Metabacillus sp. B2-18: one gene and its partner. The protein of the gene in region 2 interacts with the protein of the main gene of each other region in a pairwise test. Links are inferred from orthologs where the notes say so. Each region holds a gene or a part of one and is shown on either strand. Other genes may lie near its edges.

Region 1 (11,385 bases), 1.4 Mb from region 2 along the record:
TTAAAACATGTATTCACTTATGAAAAATCTATGAGACGTACCCTTACTAAGCCTCTAGCCGTAGATGAAAATAAAGCTGAGGCTCGTTTTGAGAACTCTGGAATGTAGGTAAGATAAAGACATAGAAACGAACACAAGTTAAACACAACATAACGAAGCCAAACAACTTGTGTTGGTTGGTAAAGAGAAAAGTCAACGAGCTTTTCTACTAAAAAAGGAGGAAACAAAAGATGAAAAAGTTTGGGCTTTTACTTTTAGGTGGGGTGGCTGTGGCAATACTGCTATCAAATTTAGCACCTATGATTGCTTTAGGGTTAAGTCTGCTAATTCTGTACTACTCGTACAAAGGCTTTATCAAGACGGAATCTAAATTTAACAAAGTGGTGTTAGCGATTGTTGGTGTGATTGCGTTATTCGCTTCAGCATCAAACCTGCCAGCGATTTTAGGATTTGTTGCTGCATATGTGATTTACGTTGTTTATAAAAACTGGAACAAATCATCTGAAAAATCCATTAAAGAAGATTCAGATCCATTTACAAATTTTGAAAAAGAATGGAACGATTTAAAAGGTAACTATTAATAAACGTTTTTCCCACCTTGACTGAGGAGGCTAGAGTAAAAACTCCTCACAAGTTTAATAAAAAAATGTAAAACATTAAAGGAGAGATTTATAATGGCAAATATTTTCACAAGATTAGCGGATACAATTTCAGCAGATTTACATGAGGCATTAGATCAAAAGGAACAAAAAAATCCAATCTCAATTTTAAACCACTACTTAAGACAATGTGAGCAGGAAACAGAAAAGGTTCGTAAGTTAGTTGAACGTCAGTATTTGTTAAAAGAAGAGTTTAACCGCGAGTACAATGAAGCAACACATCTAGCAGAAAAACGTAAGCATCAAGCTGAAATTGCCTCAAAGGCTGGAGAGGCTGAACTTTATGAATTTGCTTTAAAAGAGTATGCTCATTATGAAGAAAGAAGAGAGCGTTTAGATGCATCTCGTAAGCAAACAGCACAGCAGCTTGAAGAGCTTGAGCAAAAGTATGAGGAAATGAAACATAAATTAAAAGATATGCAGATTAAACGTATGGAGTTAATGGGAAGAGAAAATGTTGCCCGTGCTCACCACCGTATTAGCAAAGTATCTGATTCTGGCAGTTTTTCAACAAAAGCATTTGCAAGATTTGAAGAAATGGAAAGCTATCTAGATCGCCTCGAGCAGCAGGTAACAAAAGCTTATCACCGCAATACAATTGATGCTCGTATTGCACAATTAGAAAAACAATTAAAAACTGAACAAACAAATACAATCTCGTAAATCTTCATGGTATTCTTAAAAGGCGTAGGTCAAACTTGCGCCTTCTTTCATATGAAACGCGGCTGACATAAAAGTTTGTTACTATATTAATAGGGAGGAGGAAACCGCGTGTTAAGAAATATGAATTCTGATTATGTAAATTGGATTATTCTAATAGGAATTCTCCTCCTTCTTTTAGAAATATTATTTTTTAATGGTGGTTTAATCGTTACATTTTTGTTATCAATTGGATGCATTTTTTTAGGGCGTCGATGGCGACCGCGGTTTATAGGCAAGAGCCTCTATTGGATTGGTTGGATTTGGCTTGTTATTACCGTGCTGAATATGATGACATTTCGTTATTTTATTTGTGTGCTGCTCATTTATGCTGTTGTTCAATTTTTCCAAACACAGAAGGAGCCTAAACGAATAAAACCAAGTGTGAAGGAGCCTTCGGGCGAATCAGAAAAAAATGAACCGGCAAACGAACCAGTGACCCATCAGAAAAAAATCTTTGAAAATAAGTTCTTTACGAATCAAAAATCACCGGATATTGCATATGAATGGAATGATATCAATATTCAGGTGGGTGTTGGGAACACAGTCATTGATTTAAGTGATACGGTCTTACCAAATGAGGAAGCGATTATTTCGATACGCAGTTTAGTAGGAAATGTTCAAATTCTTGTTCCATATGAAGTGGAGGTTCATATTAACCATTCTGTTATGATTGGTGATGTGAGTGTTTTTCAAGATTTTAAGCAAAAGGTTGTGAATGAAACTCTTGTTTATGAAACACCGCAGTACAGACAAGGTGAACAAAGGGTGAAATTGATCACTTCAGCTATTTCAGGAAAGCTTGAGGTGAAAAGAATATGAATATGATACAGCGGCAAGTTTTGTTAGGTGCATTTTTTTCACTTATTCTATTCATTCTTCTTTCCCTCATGTTTTTTATGGCATTTCCCCTTCATAAATGGAGTGAACTATGGAATCAAAAAATCATGGATTTACCTTTTATTTATATTGTGCCAAGCATAAGTATAGTAGCAGGTGTACTCTTTGGTTTGTTTTCCGGTCTTTATTGGAAAAAACAGCTCAGTACAATTGAACAAACAATTCAGGAGCTTGATAAGGGACGGACGATCTCTACTGAACAACCTTGTTTGCCAGAAGTACAAGATATTCAAAAGAAGGTTGAAAAGATTCAGAAGCAAATTCAGGAACAAACAAAGCTCTCGCAAAAGCTAGCAACAGAAAAAGCAGAAGACCAAGAAAAGAGAATACAAGAATTAGTTTCACAGGAAAGAAATCGATTGGCTCGTGAGCTTCATGATTCTGTCAGTCAACAGCTTTTTGCAGCATCAATGATGATGTCAGCTATTACCGAGAGTAGAGAAGAATGGGATGATGGTGAGTCGAAACAGTTAAGGCTAATTGAGGCAACGATTCACCAATCACAGCTTGAAATGAGAGCGTTGCTATTACATTTACGACCAGCGGCATTAAAAGGTAAATCCCTTCAAGAAGGAATTCAAGAGCTTTTGGTAGAACTAATGCAAAAGGTGACAATGAATATAAAATGGAAAGTAGAACCGATCCCATTAGACAAAGGTGTAGAGGACCATTTATTTCGTATTCTTCAAGAGTCTGTTTCCAATACACTTCGTCATGCAAAGGCAACAAGTTTGGACGTGTTGTTGATAGAACGCGATTCCTTTGTGATCATGCGTGTGACAGATGATGGCATTGGGTTTGAGCTTGAAGAAGGTAAAACAGGTTCATACGGTTTACAAAACATGCATGAGCGTGCTGTTGAAATAGGTGGTTCAATGAAAATTGTCAGCCTGAAAAATAAAGGGACACGGTTAGAGGTTAAGGTTCCTGTCCTAGCAGGAGAGAGTGAAAACAATGATTAAAGTAGTATTTGTTGATGATCATGAAATGGTACGAATCGGTGTTTCATCCTATTTATCTGCCCAGCCTGACATTGAGGTAATTGGTGAAGCAGATAACGGAAAAAAAGGTGTAGAGCTATGTCTTGACCTTCGCCCGGATGTCATTTTAATGGATTTGGTTATGAAGGAAATGGACGGAATTGAGGCAACAAAGAGAATCGTCGATGCCTGGCCTGAGGCTAAAATTATCATTGTGACAAGCTTCCTAGATGATGAGAAGGTATATCCGGCACTGGAAGCGGGGGCAACAAGCTATTTGCTAAAAACGTCAAAAGCAAGTGAGATCGCCAATGCTGTCCGCGCCACGTTTCACGGTCAATCGATTTTAGAGCCTGAGGTCACAGGTAAAATGATGATGAAGATGAGACAACGAGAAACAACACACCTCCATGATCAACTCACTTCAAGGGAAATGGAAATTTTATTGCTGATGGCACAAGGAAAAACCAATCAAGAAATTGCAGATGAATTGTTTATTGCCTTAAAAACAGCCAAAACCCATGTTAGCAACATCTTAAGTAAGCTGGATGTTCAAGATCGAACACAGGCTGTTATTTATGCCTTTAAGCATTCACTTGTAAAATAAATCAGACAACAGATTAGGGAGAGACATAAGAAGATGCATAGAAATGAAGAATTATATCACTACCTAGTTAAGAACTCATGGCAAATGTCAGAAGACTGGTATAATATGGTTGACGACAATGACCCAAACTCAGTCTATTCAACGGAAGATCAAGCAATCATTCAAACATTAAAAGAACAAAATCAGGATTACCTTATCCACCTACATAGACTTTTCATAGAAGAAGAAGGAAAGTTTGTAAGTGAATTTAGAGCATGGTCAGAGGAACTAGCCCAGGATCAAAAGCATTTAGACACACCTGTTCATTATGTTGTAAGGGAATTTTTAAGAACACAGGATGTTTATCTTAAATATATCAAAAGCTTTTATAAAGAGAATATTGATACAGTTTCTGTTGATCAATTATTTTCATGGTTAGATGTAGTTAAAAAAGTCATCAATCTATCCGTTTATATTTACATTGATGCAGCCCATAAGAACACAATGAAACAAATTGCGGCACAAAAGGAAATGATTAATGAATTAAGTTCACCAGTCATTCTTCTGCAAAATAAAACAGCCCTTCTTCCACTTATTGGTGATATTGATACAGCCAGAGCAAAATTAATTTTAGAAAACACATTAACACAATGTGCAAATCTTGAAGTAGAACATTTATGTATTGACCTGTCTGGTGTTGCCATCATTGATACAATGGTTGCTCATGAAATTTTCCACTTAATCAAGGCATTAAAGCTTTTAGGTGTTAGATCAACATTATCAGGTATTCGCCCTGAAATTGCTCAAACAGCCATACAACTTGGCCTTGATTTTGAAGAAATTAACACAACCGCCTCATTAGCAAATGCATTAGGACAAATTTAAGATAAGTGTTTAAAAGCCCTATCTGTTTTGAGATAGGGCTTTTAAACTTACTATATGTTGTTATGAAGCTGTTCGGTGTCCGCCTCGCATTTTTCTCATTACAAAGCTTACAACGAACACAAGAATAATCGAACCAATTAAAGCTGGGACAATATAGAATCCACCCATTTCTGGCCCCCACTGACCAAATAGAAGAGAGCCTAACCAAGCTCCAATAAATCCTGCGATAATGTTACCAAAGATTCCTCCTGGAAGATCACGTCCTGCAATTAATCCAGCTAACCAGCCGATAACTCCGCCTATAATTAAAGCCCAAATAAAACCCATTCTTCTCTCCTCCTTTAGTTTTGTATCCCCCGTCTTGGAATTTATATTCCCCCTTGTCCATTATTATAAACGCATTAATTTCTTCCAGGAGGGACAGGCACCTCGTCCCAGTCTGGGACAAGGTGCCTGTCCCTCCGCCTCAGCAAACAAATTAGATTTACGAAACAATAACATCTATAATAGAAGCAGAATGTAAGTTGTGAAAGGATGTTTCTATGAGTAAAACAGTCGTTCTAGCTGAAAAGCCTTCTGTTGGAAGAGATTTAGCTAGAGTGTTAAATTGTCATAAAAAAGGTAATGGTTTTCTTGAGGGAGATCAATATATCGTTACTTGGGCATTGGGTCATCTTGTTACATTAGCTGATCCAGAAAGCTATGGTGATCAATATAAATCATGGCGCTTGGAAGATTTACCAATGCTTCCGGCTCCATTAAAGCTAGTTGTGATTAAAAAAACAGGCAAGCAATTTCAGTCTGTAAAAACCCAATTATTACGTAAAGATGTTCGTGACATCATCATTGCAACTGATGCTGGACGTGAGGGTGAGCTTGTTGCCCGCTGGATTTTAGAAAAAGCCCGCGTTAATAAGCCGATTAAAAGACTTTGGATTTCATCTGTGACTGATAAAGCAATAAAAGAAGGCTTTCGTAAGCTAAAGAATGGGAAAGAATATGAAAACTTATATGCTTCTGCCGTTGCTAGAGCAGAGGCAGACTGGATTGTTGGCTTAAACGCAACACGTGCTTTAACAACAAAATACAATGCTCAGCTATCTTCAGGGCGTGTGCAAACACCAACATTAGCGATGATTGCCGGGCGCGAGGAAGAAATTCGCAGCTTCAAGCCTAAAAAATACTACGGAATCAAAGCTGTAGCAGAAAATAGCTTAAGATTTGCTTGGCAGGACGAAAAAACAAAAGATACAAAAACGTTTAACGAAGCAGCAATTGATGGAAAGCTCGCTGGGTTAAAAGGAAAAGACGCGAAGGTAGTAAACGTCAAAACAACACCGAAAAAATCATACTCACCAGCTCTTTACGACTTAACTGAACTTCAACGTGATGCAAATAAACGCTTTGGCTACTCAGCAAAAGAAACTCTTTCGATTATGCAAAAGCTTTATGAGCAGCATAAAGTGCTAACATATCCACGAACAGATTCTCGCTATATAACTAGTGATATCGTTCCAACTTTAAAGGATCGACTAGAAGCTTGCAGAATGAAGCCATATGCTTCTATCATCGGCAAAATTTTAAGTAAACCAATCAAAGCGAATAAATCTTTTGTTGATGACCAAAAGGTATCAGATCACCATGCGATTATCCCAACAGAAGAATCAGTACCACTAAGTGCTTTATCCGATAAAGAACGCAAAATCTATGATTTAGTTATTCAACGATTTTTAGCCGTTTTACTTCCTGCTTATCAATATGAACAAACAGTTGTAACTGCCAAAATAGGTGAAGAGCTTTTTACTGCAAAAGGTAAACGTGTAGTATCTGCAGGCTGGAAGGAAGTTTATACAGATTTTGTTGATGAAGACAGTGAAGATGACCAAACATTACCGGCACTATCTGAAGGGGCCACACTAAAGATTCAGTCAGTATCAAAAACTACTGGCGAAACAAAGCCACCTGCTCGATTTAATGAGGCGACACTTCTTTCAGCTATGGAAAACCCTACGAAATATATGGCAGGAGAAAGCAAGGATCTTATTCAAACAATCGGTGAAACAGGTGGACTCGGTACAGTTGCAACGAGAGCGGATATTATTGAAAAACTATATAGCAGCTTTTTAATAGAGAAAAAAGGCAAAGATCTTTTCATAACGTCAAAAGGAAAGCAATTGCTGAACCTTGTTCCTGAAGATCTAAAATCACCTGTGTTAACAGCTGAATGGGAACAAAAGCTGACTAAAATTTCAAAAGGAAGCTTACCAAAACAGGCTTTCTTAGATGAGATGAAGAAATACGCAAAAGAGGTTGTAACTGAAATTAAAAACAGCAAACAAACCTTTAAGCATGATAACTTAACAGGAAGCAAATGTCCGGACTGTGGCAAGCTCATGCTAGAAGTGAACGGTAAAAAAGGTAAAATGCTTGTTTGTCAGGACCGCGAATGTGGCCACAAAAAAGGCATATCAAAGGTAACGAACGCACGCTGTCCAAACTGTCACAAAAAGCTTGAACTGCGCGGACAGGGTGAAGGTCAAATGTTTGCTTGTAAATGCGGACACCGTGAAAAAATGTCTACATTCCAAGAAAGACGGAAAAAGAACCAAAACAGCAAAGTTTCAAAACGCGAAGTTGCTAATTATATGAAAAAGCAAGATGATAACTTTTCAAATAATGCTTTGGCAGATGCTTTAGCAAAGCTTAATTTAAAGGAGTAGCAAAATGAGTCGCAAAATTGGACATCTCACAATCCTTGTTTCAGATTATGATGAAGCCATTGATTATTATATTAATAAGCTCGGGTTTGTTTTGCTTACTGACAACTCATTTGGAGAAGGCATGCGCTGGGTAACAGTTGCTCCTTCTCGAGAATGCGGAACGGCAATTGTATTTGTAGAAGCCGATAATGATGAGAAAAAGGCACGTGTAGGTTCACAAGCTGCGGATCATGTATTTTTGGTGATTGAAACAGATGACTGTTTGCGTGAATATCATATAATGAAAGAAAAAGGGGTGCGCTTTTTAGGTGAACCCCAAGAAATGCCATGGGGAACAGAGGTTGTGTTTGAAGATCTCTATGGAAACCGTTTTGACCTGCTGCAGGTGAAAAGTTACTAAGATTTTAAGATAAGGAAGATATAACGTGCCAATCATAAAGACAGATATGTTTATTTATGCCCCTCGTGACATTTGCTTTGATGTTGCGCGAGATATTGATATTCATACCCAATCCACAAGTCAAACAAATGAACGTGCGATTGGTGGTGTAACAAGTGGCTTAATCGAGTTAAACGAAACGGTCACATGGGAAGCCGTCCACTTTGGAATCAAACAAAACCTAACTGTTCGGATTACGGAATTTGATTTCCCAAACCGATTCGTCGACGAAATGGAAAAAGGAGCCTTCAAACGCTTCTACCACGTCCACGAATTCATCGAAAAACCAAACGGCACACTCATGCTCGACACATTCGACTACACCTCTCCATTTGGATTCATAGGAAAAATCGCGGACCGACTGTTTTTGGAGCAGTACATGAGGGAGTTTTTGATAACGAGGAATCGGTATATAAAAAAAGTTGCTGAAGAGAGAGTTGGATGAGGTGCCTGTCACTTCCCGAAGTTTGTCGGAATTTGTAATAGGAATCCCAAAAAGAAGGGCCGCTGTTTGCGGCCTTTTTCTATGTTAGGAAGAGTCCTGTTGGGCGGGGCAAAAATTTGATGTGTCATCTACTGGATCAACCAGAGACAGAATCTATAACCAGGATATTAAAAACAATTCATTTCCCATCCCCCACCATTACAAGCACACCATCCCATGTAAGTAGAAATTTTTCCATAAAAGTGAACAATTTATGATCAATATATTACGAAAAAGTGACTAATAGTTGAACGATATATGACACATGAATTTACCAATAAACTTATCAGTGAACGTCTGATATGATGTGATTAACGATCTTGTGTGATCTTTCACACTGATCTTGTGCATGTTTTCACAAAGTGTTGTCGGGGTATCTAACCCTGATGATGTAGGTATAGAAAGAAGAAGCTTATGTGAAGGAAAGAAAGGAGTACTTATATGAAATTAAAATGGACTTTGTTCACAGTTATGGTTTCCATTGCCGCATTGTTATCAGGATGTGAGCCGTTACTGGTTTTAGATCCTAAAGGGCCACAGGCAGAAAGACTAGCAAGTGACATCTTATTATCTATGGGAATTATGTTGTTTATCGTTCTTGTTGTTCTTGGACTATTAGCTTATATGTTAGTGAAATATCGTGCTTCTAACATGCCTGATGATTATGAGCCGCCACACATTCATGGAAATGTATGGGTTGAAGCAATTTGTGTAGGGGTACCAATTATTATTGTTGCTTATCTTTCTTTTGTGTCAGTGCAAAGTAACTATATTGTTGAAGCACAGCCTGAAGGATATGAAGATAAAGAGCCTTTAGTTGTTTATGCGTCATCTTCTAACTGGAAATGGCATTTTAGTTATCCAGAAGAAAATATTGAAACGGTGAACTATTTATATGTACCAACAGATCGTCCGCTTGAATTTAAATTATATTCACATGGACCAATTACAAGTTTCTGGATTCCACAGCTTGGTGGACAAAAGTATGCAATGAATGATCACATTACAACACTTCATCTTGCAGCAGATCATGCTGGTGAATTTTTAGGAAGAAACTCAAACTTTAGTGGTGAAGGATTTGCTGATAACACGTTTAACGTAACAGCTATGTCTCAAACTGAATTTGATGAGTGGGTGGACGAAGTAAAAGAAACAGCTGAACCACTTACTGAAACAGAATTTGAAGAGTTATTAGAGCCAGGTCATCTTGGTCAATTAACATATACGGGAACTCATTTAGAGTTTGCTCCACCAAATCACGGTCATCACAGTGAAGAAGGTTCAGAGTCTGAACATGAAGGACATGAAGCAGAAACAACTAAAACTGACTCACACGAAGAGGACCATTCAGAACACAGTAATCATTAATCTTTAAAAGATATCGGATCTTTAAAATAAATTCACTTCCGAAAGGAGTCACAAACGTATGGATTTCTTTGATCGTTTTGCCGTACCTCATCCAAGCTTTGCAATCTATGCTTCGATGGTAGCCATTGGTTTAACTACGATTGCTATCATTGCTGGATTAACGTACTTTAAAAAATGGGGTTATTTATGGCGTGAATGGATAACAACAGTTGACCATAAACGTATCGGTATTATGTATTTAATTTCCGCGTTAGTTATGTTATTCCGTGGTGGTGTGGACGGAATTATGCTTCGTGCACAGCTAGCGGTTCCTGATAATACGTTACTCGATTCACAGCATTATAATGAGATCTTCACAACACACGGGGTTGTTATGATTCTATTCATGGCGATGCCATTTATCATGTTCTTCATGAACTTGGTTGTTCCACTGCAAATTGGAGCACGTGATGTTGCATTCCCACGTCTTAATGCTTTAAGCTTCTGGTTATTCTTTATGGGAGCTATGTTATTTAATATTTCATTCGTTGTTGGTGGATCACCTGACGCAGGGTGGACTTCATATTTCCCACTAGCAAGTGAAGAGTTTAGTAAATCTGTAGGTACGAACTATTATATGATCGCGATACAGATTGCAGGGATAGGAACCCTGATGACGGGTATTAACTTTATCACGACGATTATGAAAATGAGAGCACCTGGTATGACATTAATGAAAATGCCAATGTTCACATGGTCAGCTCTTATTGCAAACTTAATCATTGTTTTCGCATTCCCCGTGTTAACTGTAGCACTTGCAATGGGTACAATGGATCGTTTATTTGGAACACATTTCTTTACACTTGATAACGGTGGTATGGATATGCTTTGGGCCAACTTGTTCTGGGTTTGGGGACATCCTGAAGTGTATATCTTGATTTTACCGGCATTTGGTCTTTACAGTGAGATTATCTCTACATTCTCAGGACGTAACCTATATGGCTATAAATCAATGGTTTGGTCTATGGTATTAATTTCACTATTATCTTTCTTAGTATGGGCGCATCACTTCTTTACAATGGGTCAAGGTGCCTTTACAAACAGCATTTTCTCTATTACAACGATGATCATTGCTGTGCCAACTGGTGTTAAAATCTTTAACTGGCTGCTTACGCTCAGAAAAGGTAAAATTCGTATGACAACACCAATGCTTTATTCAATGCTTTTCATTCCACTATTCACATTAGGTGGAGTAACTGGGGTTATGCTTGCGATGTCTGCAGCTGACTATCAGTATCATAATACAATGTTCTTAGTTGCTCACTTCCACAATGTTATTATTCCAGGTGTAGTTTTTGCTATGCTTGCAGGATTAACTTACTATTGGCCAAAAATGTTTGGTTTTATGTTGAACGAAAGACTGGGGAAATGGACAGCATGGTTGCTTTCAATCGGATTTGTTCTAGCATTTATCCCAATGTATATTACAGGTTTAGATGGTCAAGTACGTCGTAGCTTCACGTATTCAGAATCTACTGGATTTGGACCACTTAACATGGTTTCATTTGTGGGTGCCGGGATTATGGCAATTGGTTTTGTGTTAATCGTTTATAACATTTACTACAGCATTCGTTATGCATCTAGAGATATTAGTGCAGATCCATGGGATGCACGCACACTAGAGTG
Region 2 (11,537 bases):
TTGATGAGCTTGCACGTGGAATGGTATTTTACACAGAGGGTGATTTACCTAAAACATCAATGCTTATTTTATGGATGACAGGTATTTTATCAGGTTTTGTTGATAATATCCCTTTTGTAGCAGCAATGATTCCGATGATTATCGAGTTTAAAGATTACGGAATGACAAATTTAGATCCTTTATGGTGGTCTTTGGCATTAGGAGCTTGCTTAGGAGGAAACGGGACATTATTAGGTGCAAGCTCTAATTTAGTTGTTGCGGGACTTGCAGCAAAGGAAAAAGAGCATATCAATTTTATCGAATTTCTTAAAGTTGGTTTTCCAATCGTTATTATCTCACTTGGTATCTCCTCTGTTTACGTTTATTTTCGATATCTTCTAAACTTTACGATGTAGATGAAATGTTTACATAAAAGTTAAGTTATCGTTCAAAATAAGTGTTAAGCAATTAGATAAAAGGAGGCCATGAAAAGTGGAATTTTACATAACGATCTTGGCTCGCACCCTATTTCTTTACTTTCTCATTGTTCTTATTTTTAGGCTTATGGGAAAGAGAGAAATTGGTGAGTTGAGCATATTGGACTTAGTGGTCTTTATCATGATTGCAGAAATGGCAGTAACAGCAATTGAGGCCCCAAGTGACCCATTAATAAATACAGTTATTCCTATGCTGATTCTAATGATCATTCAGATTTCATTAGCATATTTATCTCTCAAAAATCAAAAAATCAGGCATATTTTAGACGGAAAGCCGACAATTATTATTAATCGTGGAAAAGTAGATGAACAAGCCATGAGAACACAAAGATATAACTTTGATGATTTGATGACACAGCTACGTGATAAAAACATCAACAATGTTGCAGATGTTGAATTTGCTATCTTGGAGCCGACAGGGAAACTTTCAGTCATTGAAAGACAGAAAAAAAATAAAAAGCAGCCAGAGCTTCAGCTTCCTCTAATTGTTGATGGAAACATTCAAGATGAGAATTTGCTCACGATTAACAAAAACAACTTATGGTTAAGACAGCAACTTCGGAAGCTTGGATATAAAGATACAAAGCAAATTTCGTTATGCACATATGGAAAAGGCATTTTCTTCATTGATTTGAAGGACGAAGATAAAAACTAATGTTGGTGGAGGTCGCATTGACTTTCACCTTTTTTTATGTAAAGGCTGTTTTCGCATAGATTGTTGCTTTCTTGACCATACTGTTAAAGGCTTGGTATAATGCTATTTCAAGGAGGCGTTCGGTATGTGGTTGGATGTGTATGAAAATGCAAATGAGCTTACAACAGAAGAACAGTTAGAGTTATTTAATGCTCTTAAAAGAGACCTTTTTCCAGATGAACCAGATAAGATTACCAAACTACTGAAACAAATTCGTGAAACTCGTTTTAACAGTGGTATGGCTTGTGTTCATTGTGGAAGCACATCTGTAAAGCGTAATGGTAAATACAAGACTCGCCAACGCTATCTTTGTAAGGACTGTAATAAAACATTTAACGATATGACTAATACACCATTCTCTGGTTCTCGCTATCCTGATAAATGGGTGAAATATATGGAGATGATGGTCGAAGGATATACACTACCTAAAATCGCTAAATGGCTTAGAATACACATCTCAACGGCTTTCTATTGGAGGCATAAAATACTGAATGCTCTGCGTTCGTTAGATTTTGCACAACTACAAGGTATCGTTGAAAGTGACGAGACCTTCTTTCGTGAGTCAATGAAAGGTCGTGAAGTTACCCATCGTAAACCTAAGAAAAGGAAGACTCCAGACGAAAAGAGAGGGATTTCTGACTTAAAAATTGCCGTTGTTGTAGCACAAGACCGAAATAACAACATTATTGCTTTGAAAGCTGGAACAGGTCGTGTTAAAGCAGATGAAATTGATACTGCCATCGGTAAATATATAGACCCCAAATCTTTACTTTGCACTGATACAGCGACTAACTATAAGAAATTCGCAAAAATGAAGGGATTAAAGCACGAACCTATCAATGACCGACAGAAACAACGAGTAAAGAAGGGAATTTATCATATTCAAAATGTAAATAGTTTTCATAGCCGCTTAAAGACTTGGATGCGAAGATTTCAAGGTGTGGCAACAAAGTATCTTGACAACTACCTTTATTGGTTCAGATGGCTTGAAATAGACAAGCATTTATCCTTTGAAAAACAAGTGGAGCAAATGCTTATTTCAGCGTGTCAAAAATCGAATAACACAACAGTTGAAATGCTAAAATGTGCATAAGAAAAGACCTCAAGCAAGAGGTCTCATTAAATTTCTATTCTATTAACTCAATTAACTTATCAGTCATTTCTTCTGAAACAGTATAGATTGTATGAGTGTCGTCTGTTTTCATTAAGGTGCTTTTTTGTCCTTTTTCACCTATCCATAAATGATAACTTTGCTTATTTTCATTTATGTAGATGACATCCAAATAATATTCAGGATTAGCCATATTCGCTATCCCGTCTTCTTTTACAGCACTTGAAATAATACTTTTAAATGTTTCGACATCTTTATCTTCTTCGAAAACAGTTGGACTGACTCCTTTTGACTTAGAAATACTAATCTTTGTAATTTCCGCATCACCTTCTGATTGTAATTCAGCGTTGGTATTTGCCGCATCCGTAGTAGTGCTATCTTCCGATTGGCAACCAAAAAGAATAGCGGACAACAAAGTTAAAGATAAAAGCAGAGTAATTTTTCTCATATATTATAAACCTCCAATCGTCTTGTTCTAATATTCAAATTAGACGAATAAAACCCTCTTGAAGTTGCACTCTATTTTATTTTATCAGAAAATTGTTACCTATCAACTTTTATCAAAAAACAACAAACTTTACGAAAACAGCCTATGTAAAAAAAGCAATTGAGCATTACTCAATTGCACGAATAGAAAAAATATTTTTATTTTGCTGGTATTAATCGAGCAAGAAAATGACCTACAAAAGGAATGCGTTGTATTTCGTCTTTTTCTACAAGTTTTAACACTAAAAGTAAGAAGCAATAAATGAGTGATGTAACGGTTAAAGATGTAATTAACCTTAAAATGATCGGGAATTCCGTTACGACATTTTCATAGAACAAATATCCTGTCACACCGGCTATGACCATTGTCATTCCACTTTTAATATAGTCTCTTATATGAATCGTAAACGGAACAACTTTTATAACTGTTGCAAAATGTAAAAGAGTAACAAGCATAATACCTATGACAATAGCCAAAGCAGCACCCATAATACCGAGTGACGGTCTTGTTGCTAATACGAAGATAAGAGCTGTTTTGACAGCTGAACCTATTAAACTATTAATCATAGCAGCTTTTGCTAAGTCTAAAGCTTGTAGCACAGCCTGTAAAGGTCCCTGGAAATAATGAAAAATAAAAAATGGTGCCATCACTTGAACGAAAATGGCAGATTTGCTACTACCATACATGATGCTCATTAAAGGTTCCGAAAAAACATATAACACAACACATGCCAGCCCACCACTTACAAGTGAGAGTCTTAAAGCTTGCTGCAAGCGATGTTCAACGAGCTTTAGCTGATTATTAGCCATTGCCTCACTTATTGCAGGAACAAGGGAGGTAGATAAAGAATATGTAATGAATGAAGGCAGCATCAATAAGGGTATTGCATATCCTGTAAGACCTCCATATTGTTTTGTAGCAACAGCTGTGGCAACTCCTGCTATAGCAAGGCTGTTTGCAACAACTATTGGTTCAAAGAACCATGAAAGTGATCCGATAAATCGACTTCCTGTAGTTGGGAGTGCGATACCCATTAATTGATTAAATGTTTCTTTTCCATTCTGAACAGATTTAAAGAATTTTCTTCGAATTCTTATTTTCTTTTTCACTTTAAACATGGCTGCCAAGTAGATAAGTGAAACCAATTCTCCAACAACAGCTGAAATCATTGCGCCAGCTGCGGCAAATTCAATTCCGTATGGTAAAAAGGCACTTGTACATATTGCAACCAACGAAATACGAACAACTTGCTCTAACACTTGGGAAATGGCAGCAGGTCGCATATTTTGCCGTCCTTGAAAGTAGCCGCGGATAACAGAAGAAATTGCCACGATTGGAACTACGGGAGCAATTGCCAGCAATGGCCAATATGTACGTCGATCTGTAAAAACATGCTCAGATAAAAATGGTGCGAGAAGCATCATAGTTGGTGTGAAAATGATACTTAGGGTTCCGGTTACTGATAACGAAACAACAAGTATTTTCTTTACCTTACGAGAATCACCTTTTGCTTCAGCTTCTGCAACAAGCTTTGAAATGGCAACAGGTAATCCAAGTTGTGTAATGGTAATCGCTAAAACAAGGGTTGGGACGGCCATGTTATATAAACCAACCCCTTCTTCTCCGATGAAACGGGCAACAACTATTCGGTTAATAAATCCTAATACACGGGTTATAAATCCTGCCAAGATTAATATGAGCGTTCCTTTTAGAAACGTTTGCTTTGACATTTCTCTCCCTGCCTTCTCAAATAACGTGGAATCATATACAATTACTATATGCGACTCAATAGGCCAAGCATGACAAGTTATATAGTATTGTGTGGTACTTCCTTAAAATAGCCCTTAAAATGTCTCGTAAAAGGAGTGTAATAATAATGAATAAGCAGCCAATTGATGAATTCCGTCATCATGTGAAACCTGCAATTAAGAGCAAATTAGAAGAATTTATGATTTTAGGCTATGAGGATGTTTCTGAAGAAAAGCTTTGGTCATTTCTAAAAACAAAAAAATGGAAAAAAACACCTGAACTTTATGTACATGAGGTTGTGCGTGATATTCTTTCATTAAAAGTTGGAGATTTTATGAACTATGCCACTGTTGAATCATTTAAAGGAGGAAATTGGTTCGAAAGTGACGAAGGTAAAGATTTGTTAAAAGGTTTGATTTAACATTGATTCTACATCTTTTAAAAGCGTATAATTTGATGGGGAATGTTAACCTTGTAAAATAAACAAAGCCTGCATCTTTAGTAAGTTATTATCGGCTTTATATCATTTCGTTTTGTGGAAATTAAGGAGGATACATAATGGTTAAGCGCGGACGCATAATTGCGTTTTTTCTACTTGTCCTAGTAGTAGGTAGTATTATTGGCCTGAATACAAATAGGGCAACAAGCAACATTATTTTGGGACTAGATTTGCAGGGGGGCTTCGAAATTCTATATGAAGTTGAACCAGCAAACGAAGGGGACGAAATTACAAGGGATGTGCTTGTAAGTACAGTTAATGCTCTGCAAAAGCGTGCAAATGTCCTTGGAGTAAGTGAACCGAATATTCAGATTGAAGGTGAAGATCGAATTCGTGTTCAACTTGCAGGTGTAAGTGATCAAAATAAAGCACGGGAAATTTTATCTACACAAGCTGAATTAACTTTCCGAGATCATGAAGACAAAGAAATGCTTAACGGCTCTGACTTAGTAGAAGGTGGAGCGAAGCAATCATTTGATGAGCAAGGAAAGCCTAATGTTGCGATTCAATTAAAAGATGCAACGAAGTTTAAAGAAGTAACAGAAGAAATTGTAGGAAATGCTCCTTATAATCAACTTGTTATTTGGCTTGATTATGAAGAGGGAGATTCATTCCAAGAAGAAGCAACTAAGCAAGATCCAAAATATCTTTCTGCACCAAATGTTGATCAAGTATTTAATCAAACAGATGTTACCATAACAGGGAACTTTACAATCCAAGAAGCACAAGATTTGGCGAATTTATTAAACGCAGGTTCTCTTCCCGTTAAGTTAACAGAGATGTATTCAACTTCCGTTGGAGCTCAGTTTGGTGAGCAGGCATTAGATCAAACAGTTCTGGCTGGAATTGTAGGAATAGCTATCATTTTCCTATTCATGTTATTCTTCTATCGTTTACCAGGTTTGATTGCAATAATTACTCTTTCAACGTATATATACTTAATTCTTCAAGTGTTCGATTGGATGAATGGTGTTTTAACTTTACCAGGTATTGCTGCACTTATTCTTGGTGTCGGTATGGCAGTTGATGCGAATATTATCACATATGAACGAATTAAAGAAGAATTAAAACTTGGGCGTACAGTTCGGTCTGCCTTTAAGGCTGGATCAAGACGATCGTTTGCAACGATTTTTGATGCGAATATTACAACCATTCTAGCAGGAGCTGTGCTCTTTTTCTTTGGGACAAGTTCTGTTAAAGGCTTTGCCACAATGTTAATCATTAGTATTATTGTAAGCTTCTTAACGGCTGTATTTTTATCAAGAATCTTGCTTGGACTTTTAGTAGAGAGCCGTTGGCTTGATAAGAAAAAAGGGTATTTCGGTGTGAAGAAGGAGCATATCATCAGTATTGAAGAAACAGATGATGATACGATTGCACCTACTCGTTTTGATAATGTTGATTTCTTAAAACATCGCAAGAAATTTTTTATGCTATCAACAATTCTTGTAATCGCTGGTATTGTCATATTAGTAGTATTCCGTTTGAATCTTGGTATAGACTTTGCAAGTGGTACACGTGTTGAGGTTCAAGCAGAAAAAAGTCTAACAACACAACAAGTAAATGATGAAATGGAAAAATTAGGTCTAGAAGCTGATGATATTGTCTTGGCTGGTAATAACAATGAAATTGCTGTTGCTAGATTTATCGGTGTTCTTGATCAACAAAAAATTGCGGAAGTAAAAAGTCATTTTCAAGAATTATATGGTATGGATCCAAATATAAGTACAGTTTCTCCTACTGTCGGAAAAGAGCTTGCAAGAAATGCAATGTATGGAATATTGATTGCTTCAATAGGAATTATCATATATGTAGCGATTCGATTTGAGTTTTATATGGCGCTCGCGTCGATCGTTGCCTTGCTTCATGACGCATTCTTTATCATTGCTTTCTTCAGCATTACCCGTTTAGAGGTTGACATTACCTTTATTGCAGCGGTGTTAACAATTGTTGGTTATTCCATTAATGATACAATTGTAACGTTCGACCGGATTAGAGAGCTATACAAGAAGAAAAAGGTTAAAACTGTTGAAGATTTACAGTTGATTGTAAATCGCAGTTTACAGCAAACCTTTACTAGATCTGTTAATACAGTATTGACTGTTGTTATTGCTGTTATAGCGCTAATGATCTTTGGTAGTGCTTCAATTACGAATTTCTCGATTGCTTTACTAGTTGGATTGGTTTCGGGCACCTATTCTTCATTATTTATTGCTGCTCAGCTATGGCTAATTTGGAAAGGAAAGCAATTAACTAAAAAGAAGGATGTTCCTTCTCAAGTAAGTGACGAACCACAAGTATAAAATTAAGGGTTATCCCTCTCTAATTTGTTATTATTTAAAGTAACCACATGTGTTTACGAAATAATACAATGAGATGGGATAACCCTCATTTATTGTAAGCAGTTGGTTAAACTATAGGTACGAGCAAAAGAGGTGAAGATATGGGGAAAAATGATCGATTTAAGCAAGCTGAGTTTGCTGCCATGATTGGAGTAGTTGGAAATATTGTACTTGCAATTGTGAAAGGGGCAGTTGGTGTTATTGCAGAAAGTCGTGCATTAGTAGCAGATGCTGTTCACTCGGCATCAGATGTAGCAGGGTCATTAGCCGTTTTCATAGGTGTACGTGCTGCAAAACAGCCCCCTGATGAAGATCATCCTTATGGACATGGAAAAGCAGAGTCAATTGCTGCCATTATTGTAGCTGTTCTTTTGTTTTTAGTAGGACTTGAAATTGGTAAATCTTCCTTCGAGTCTTTTTTTGAGGAAATTGAAGCACCGAAGCCACTTGCAATATATGCAGTCATATTGTCAATCGTCGTTAAAGAATGGATGTTTCGATATAAGTTTAGATTGGGTAAAAGAATAAAAAGTGATGCTATCATTGTAAATGCTTATGAGCATCGCTCAGATGTTTATTCTTCCATAGCTGCTTTGGCTGGTATTGGTGCCGCGATAATTGGTCAAAAGATGGGAATAGACTGGCTTGTTTATGCAGATCCTGTTGCAGGACTATTTGTAGCTATATTGGTTATAAAGATGGCCTGGAAGCTTGGTGCTGAATCAATCCATACAACACTTGATCATGTTTTGCATGATGAAGATGTTGTTGATCTTAAGGATACAGTGAGTAAAATAAGTGAGGTTAAAAAAATTGATGAGTTGCATGCCAGAGAACATGGACATTATGTTATCGTAGATATTAAAGTTTCCGTTGACCCTCACATAACGGTTGAAGAAGGTCATAACATAGGGAAGCTTGTAAAAGAAAAGCTAATGAGTGAGCATGAACACGTACAAAATGTAATGGTACATATTAACCCTTACTCACCTTAGAAGAAGGGAGGAATACAAATGAAACGTCAATGGAGTTTAATTCTAGCCATTATTTTTGCCATCATTATTGCCATCTTTGCAGTTATAAATGTTGAGCCAGTTGAGGTTGATTATTTATTTGGAAAAGCAGAATGGCCCCTTGTACTAATTATTTTAGGTTCAGTTTTTATGGGAGGATTTATTATTGCATCTGCAGGAGTTGTTAGAATTTTAACAATCCACCGAAGATTGAAAGTTGCTGAAAAAGAAAATGCGAAATTAATAACGGAGCTAGAAACGTTAAAGGACGAAAAAGAAAAGAATGTAAAAGATCTTGATAACAAAAAGGAAGAAATGGATCATGAACCAACATCCGGTGCTTAGTAATCAAGCCTATTTACTTCTGGAATAATCCTTAAATTGAAACCCCTTGACCACTCTTGTATAATGGGATGGTTGAGGGGTGAAACTATGTTAAAGGCAAAAACAAGATGGATGGTTCAATCATCTGATGAAACCTTAATTGGGACACTAATTGATAACTTATCCATTACACCGTTAGTCGCATCTTTACTTGTAAATAGAGGCATACATTCAGTAGAAGAAGCACGTGAATTCTTGGAAATTGAAAAACAATCTTTTCATGATCCGTTTCTTCTAAAAGATATGGACAAGGCTGTCCACCGAATAAAAACGGCGATAGAACAAAATGAGCATATATTAGTTTATGGAGATTATGATGCTGATGGAGTAAGCAGTACAACTGTATTATTAACAGCTTTACGTACACTGGGTGCAAACGTAGATTTCTATATTCCAAATCGATTTACCGAGGGATATGGACCAAATGAAGCTGCTTTTAGACATGCACATGAAAAGGGTTTTTCTTTAATCATTACAGTTGATACAGGAATTGCAGCAGTTCATGAAGCTCAAGTGGCAAAAGAATTAGGGATAGACGTGATTATTACTGACCACCATGAGCCAGGTCCGATCCTTCCAGAAGCAATTGCGATTATCCATCCAAAACAACCAGGGTGTACCTATCCTTTTAAAGAGCTTGCTGGGGTTGGAGTTGCCTTTAAATTAAGTCATGCTCTGCTTGGTGACGTTCCAACTGATTTATTAGAAGTAGCAGCAATAGGAACAATTGCAGATTTAGTAGCACTTCATGATGAAAATAGATTAATAGCTAAAAAAGGTATAAATCAGTTAAAAACAACAAAACGTGTTGGACTAAAATCATTGTTGAAAATTGCCAATGTCAAGATGGATGAAATAAATGAGGATACGATAGGTTTTGCACTGGGGCCGCGAATTAATGCAGTTGGTCGTTTACAATCAGCTGACCCCGCAGTGGATCTTCTTCTTTCTGAAGATGAAGAGGAAGCTGCAGCTATTGCAGAGGAAATTGATTCTCTTAACAAAGAACGTCAGAAACTTGTTAGCACAATGACAGAAGAAGCAATTGAGGAGGTTGAAACTCGTTTTCCGATCGAGGATCATCCAGTTCTAGTTATTGCTAGAGAAGGCTGGAATCCAGGTGTGGTTGGTATAGTTGCATCAAGGCTTGTAGATCGTTTTTATCGTCCAACAATTGTTTTAAGCATTGATAGAGAAAAAGGAATTGCAAAAGGATCAGCTCGAAGTATCGTTGGCTTTGATTTGTTTGAAAATCTATCAACATGTCGCGATATTCTTCCTCATTTTGGTGGGCACCCAATGGCAGCAGGTATGACACTAAATCTGGATGATGTTGATTTACTAAGAGAAAGACTTGTTGAAAAGGCACAAAACATATTAACAGAAAATGATTTTATACCGGTAACAAAAGTGGATGTAAGCTGTAATTTAGAAGATATTTCAGTTAATTCAATAGAAGAAATGCAGCTTCTTTCACCCTTTGGAATGAACAATCCTAAACCTGTTATTCAAATTGAAAATGTTACATTAGCAAATGTTCGGAAAATTGGTGCTGAACAAAATCATCTAAAGTTGGTTTTTTCTCAAGAAGATTATCAGCTTGATTGCGTTGGGTTTGGTATGGGGTATATCCATGATGAACTTTCACCCTCTGTTACTTTATCAGCAATTGGGGAACTATCTATTAATGAGTGGAATAATCTTCGCAAACCACAAATCATGTTACAAGACATTAAGGTTGATGAGTGGCAGCTGTTTGATTTTAGAGGAACAAGAAATGTGGACAAGCTTGTAAGTTCAGTAGCAACTATAGATAAAAGTATAATTGTTACTTTTCAGGAAAAAACGCATGATTATGTGAAGAGTATAGGCTTCGAACAAAAAGCTATGTTTTTAAAAACAAAACAAGATGCCATAAATCTATCTGTTCAAAATAAACATGTTATTTTAATGGATATTCCATCATCACTAGATTCTTTTGATGCACTTTTTTCTGAAGGAAAGCCTGCAAGAATTTACTCGGTATTTCAACAAGATTCAGATCACTTTTTTTCAACGATTCCGACAAGAGAACACTTTAAATGGTATTATGGATTTCTTTTAAAGAAAGGCTCTTTTAAGCTTCAAGAGCAAGGTGAACAACTAGCTGCTCATAAGGGTTGGACAAAAGAAACAATTGAGTTCATGTCACAGGTGTTTTTTGAACTAGAATTTGTTACAATAGAAAATGGTGTTATTTCGACAAATTCTTCAACTCGAAAACGAGATTTAACAGAATCGAAAACATATGCCCAAAAACAAATGAGAATAGAACTAGAAAAAACGTTATTATATACATCTTACATGCAGCTTAAGCAGTGGTTTGAAGAAAGATTTCCATTAGATGCGCCTGTAGGTGTATAAGGAGGACAAAGAAAAAATGGATTTAAAGCAATTCGTAACAGTCGTACCTGATTATCCGAAACCAGGAATTCAATTCAAGGATATTACAACATTAATGGATAATGGGGATGCGTATAGATATGCGACAGACCAAATTGTTGAATATGCTCGTGAAAAGCATATTGATCTTGTTGTTGGTCCTGAAGCACGTGGCTTTATTATTGGTTGCCCTGTTGCTTATTCACTAGGAGTAGGTTTTGCCCCTGTTCGTAAAGAGGGTAAATTACCTCGTGAAGTAGTTCGTGTTGAATATGGTCTTGAATATGGGAAAGATGTATTAACTATTCATAAAGATGCGATCAAGCCAGGACAACGTGTTTTAATTACAGATGATTTATTA

The links.
Region 1: the proteins of recJ (region 2) and LPC09_RS24810 interact in binary tests that used the Escherichia coli proteins (3 or more experiments, as listed by UniProt). The link is inferred for Metabacillus sp. B2-18 from one-to-one orthologs.

Annotation. Positions count from the first base shown.
Region 1 is NZ_CP088245.1:4,964,267-4,975,651, reverse strand. Bases 4,931-7,840 are described here. They hold LPC09_RS24810 (DNA topoisomerase III), read left to right. Parts: upstream 4,931-5,251; coding sequence 5,252-7,429; downstream 7,430-7,840. Other genes in these bases: LPC09_RS24805 (VOC family protein), read left to right, coding at 7,434-7,829; LPC09_RS24815 (GlsB/YeaQ/YmgE family stress response membrane protein), read right to left, coding at 4,931-5,036. In the rest of the region: LPC09_RS24845 (lmo0954 family membrane protein), read left to right, coding at 231-581; LPC09_RS24840 (PspA/IM30 family protein), read left to right, coding at 675-1,322; cell wall-active antibiotics response protein LiaF, read left to right, coding at 1,431-2,180; LPC09_RS24830 (sensor histidine kinase), read left to right, coding at 2,177-3,220; LPC09_RS24825 (response regulator transcription factor), read left to right, coding at 3,213-3,845; LPC09_RS24820 (STAS domain-containing protein), read left to right, coding at 3,879-4,709; more of LPC09_RS24815, read right to left, coding at 4,770-4,930; LPC09_RS24800 (SRPBCC family protein), read left to right, coding at 7,855-8,313; qoxA (cytochrome aa3 quinol oxidase subunit II), read left to right, coding at 8,794-9,720; qoxB (cytochrome aa3 quinol oxidase subunit I), read left to right, coding at 9,779-11,385.
Region 2 is NZ_CP088245.1:3,546,535-3,558,071, reverse strand. The notes cover bases 8,419-11,480. They hold recJ (single-stranded-DNA-specific exonuclease RecJ), read left to right. Parts: upstream 8,419-8,803; coding sequence 8,804-11,158; downstream 11,159-11,480. Other genes in these bases: LPC09_RS18080 (adenine phosphoribosyltransferase), read left to right, coding at 11,175-11,480; LPC09_RS18090 (LapA family protein), read left to right, coding at 8,419-8,716. Also shown: LPC09_RS18130 (ArsB/NhaD family transporter), read left to right, coding at 1-395; LPC09_RS18125 (DUF421 domain-containing protein), read left to right, coding at 472-1,131; LPC09_RS18120 (IS1595 family transposase), read left to right, coding at 1,256-2,263; LPC09_RS18115 (YhfM domain-containing protein), read right to left, coding at 2,298-2,729; spoVB (stage V sporulation protein B), read right to left, coding at 2,927-4,498; LPC09_RS18105 (post-transcriptional regulator), read left to right, coding at 4,645-4,938; protein translocase subunit SecDF, read left to right, coding at 5,076-7,319; LPC09_RS18095 (cation diffusion facilitator family transporter), read left to right, coding at 7,460-8,353; more of LPC09_RS18090, read left to right, coding at 8,372-8,418; more of LPC09_RS18080, read left to right, coding at 11,481-11,537. UniProt on the Escherichia coli protein: Single-stranded-DNA-specific exonuclease.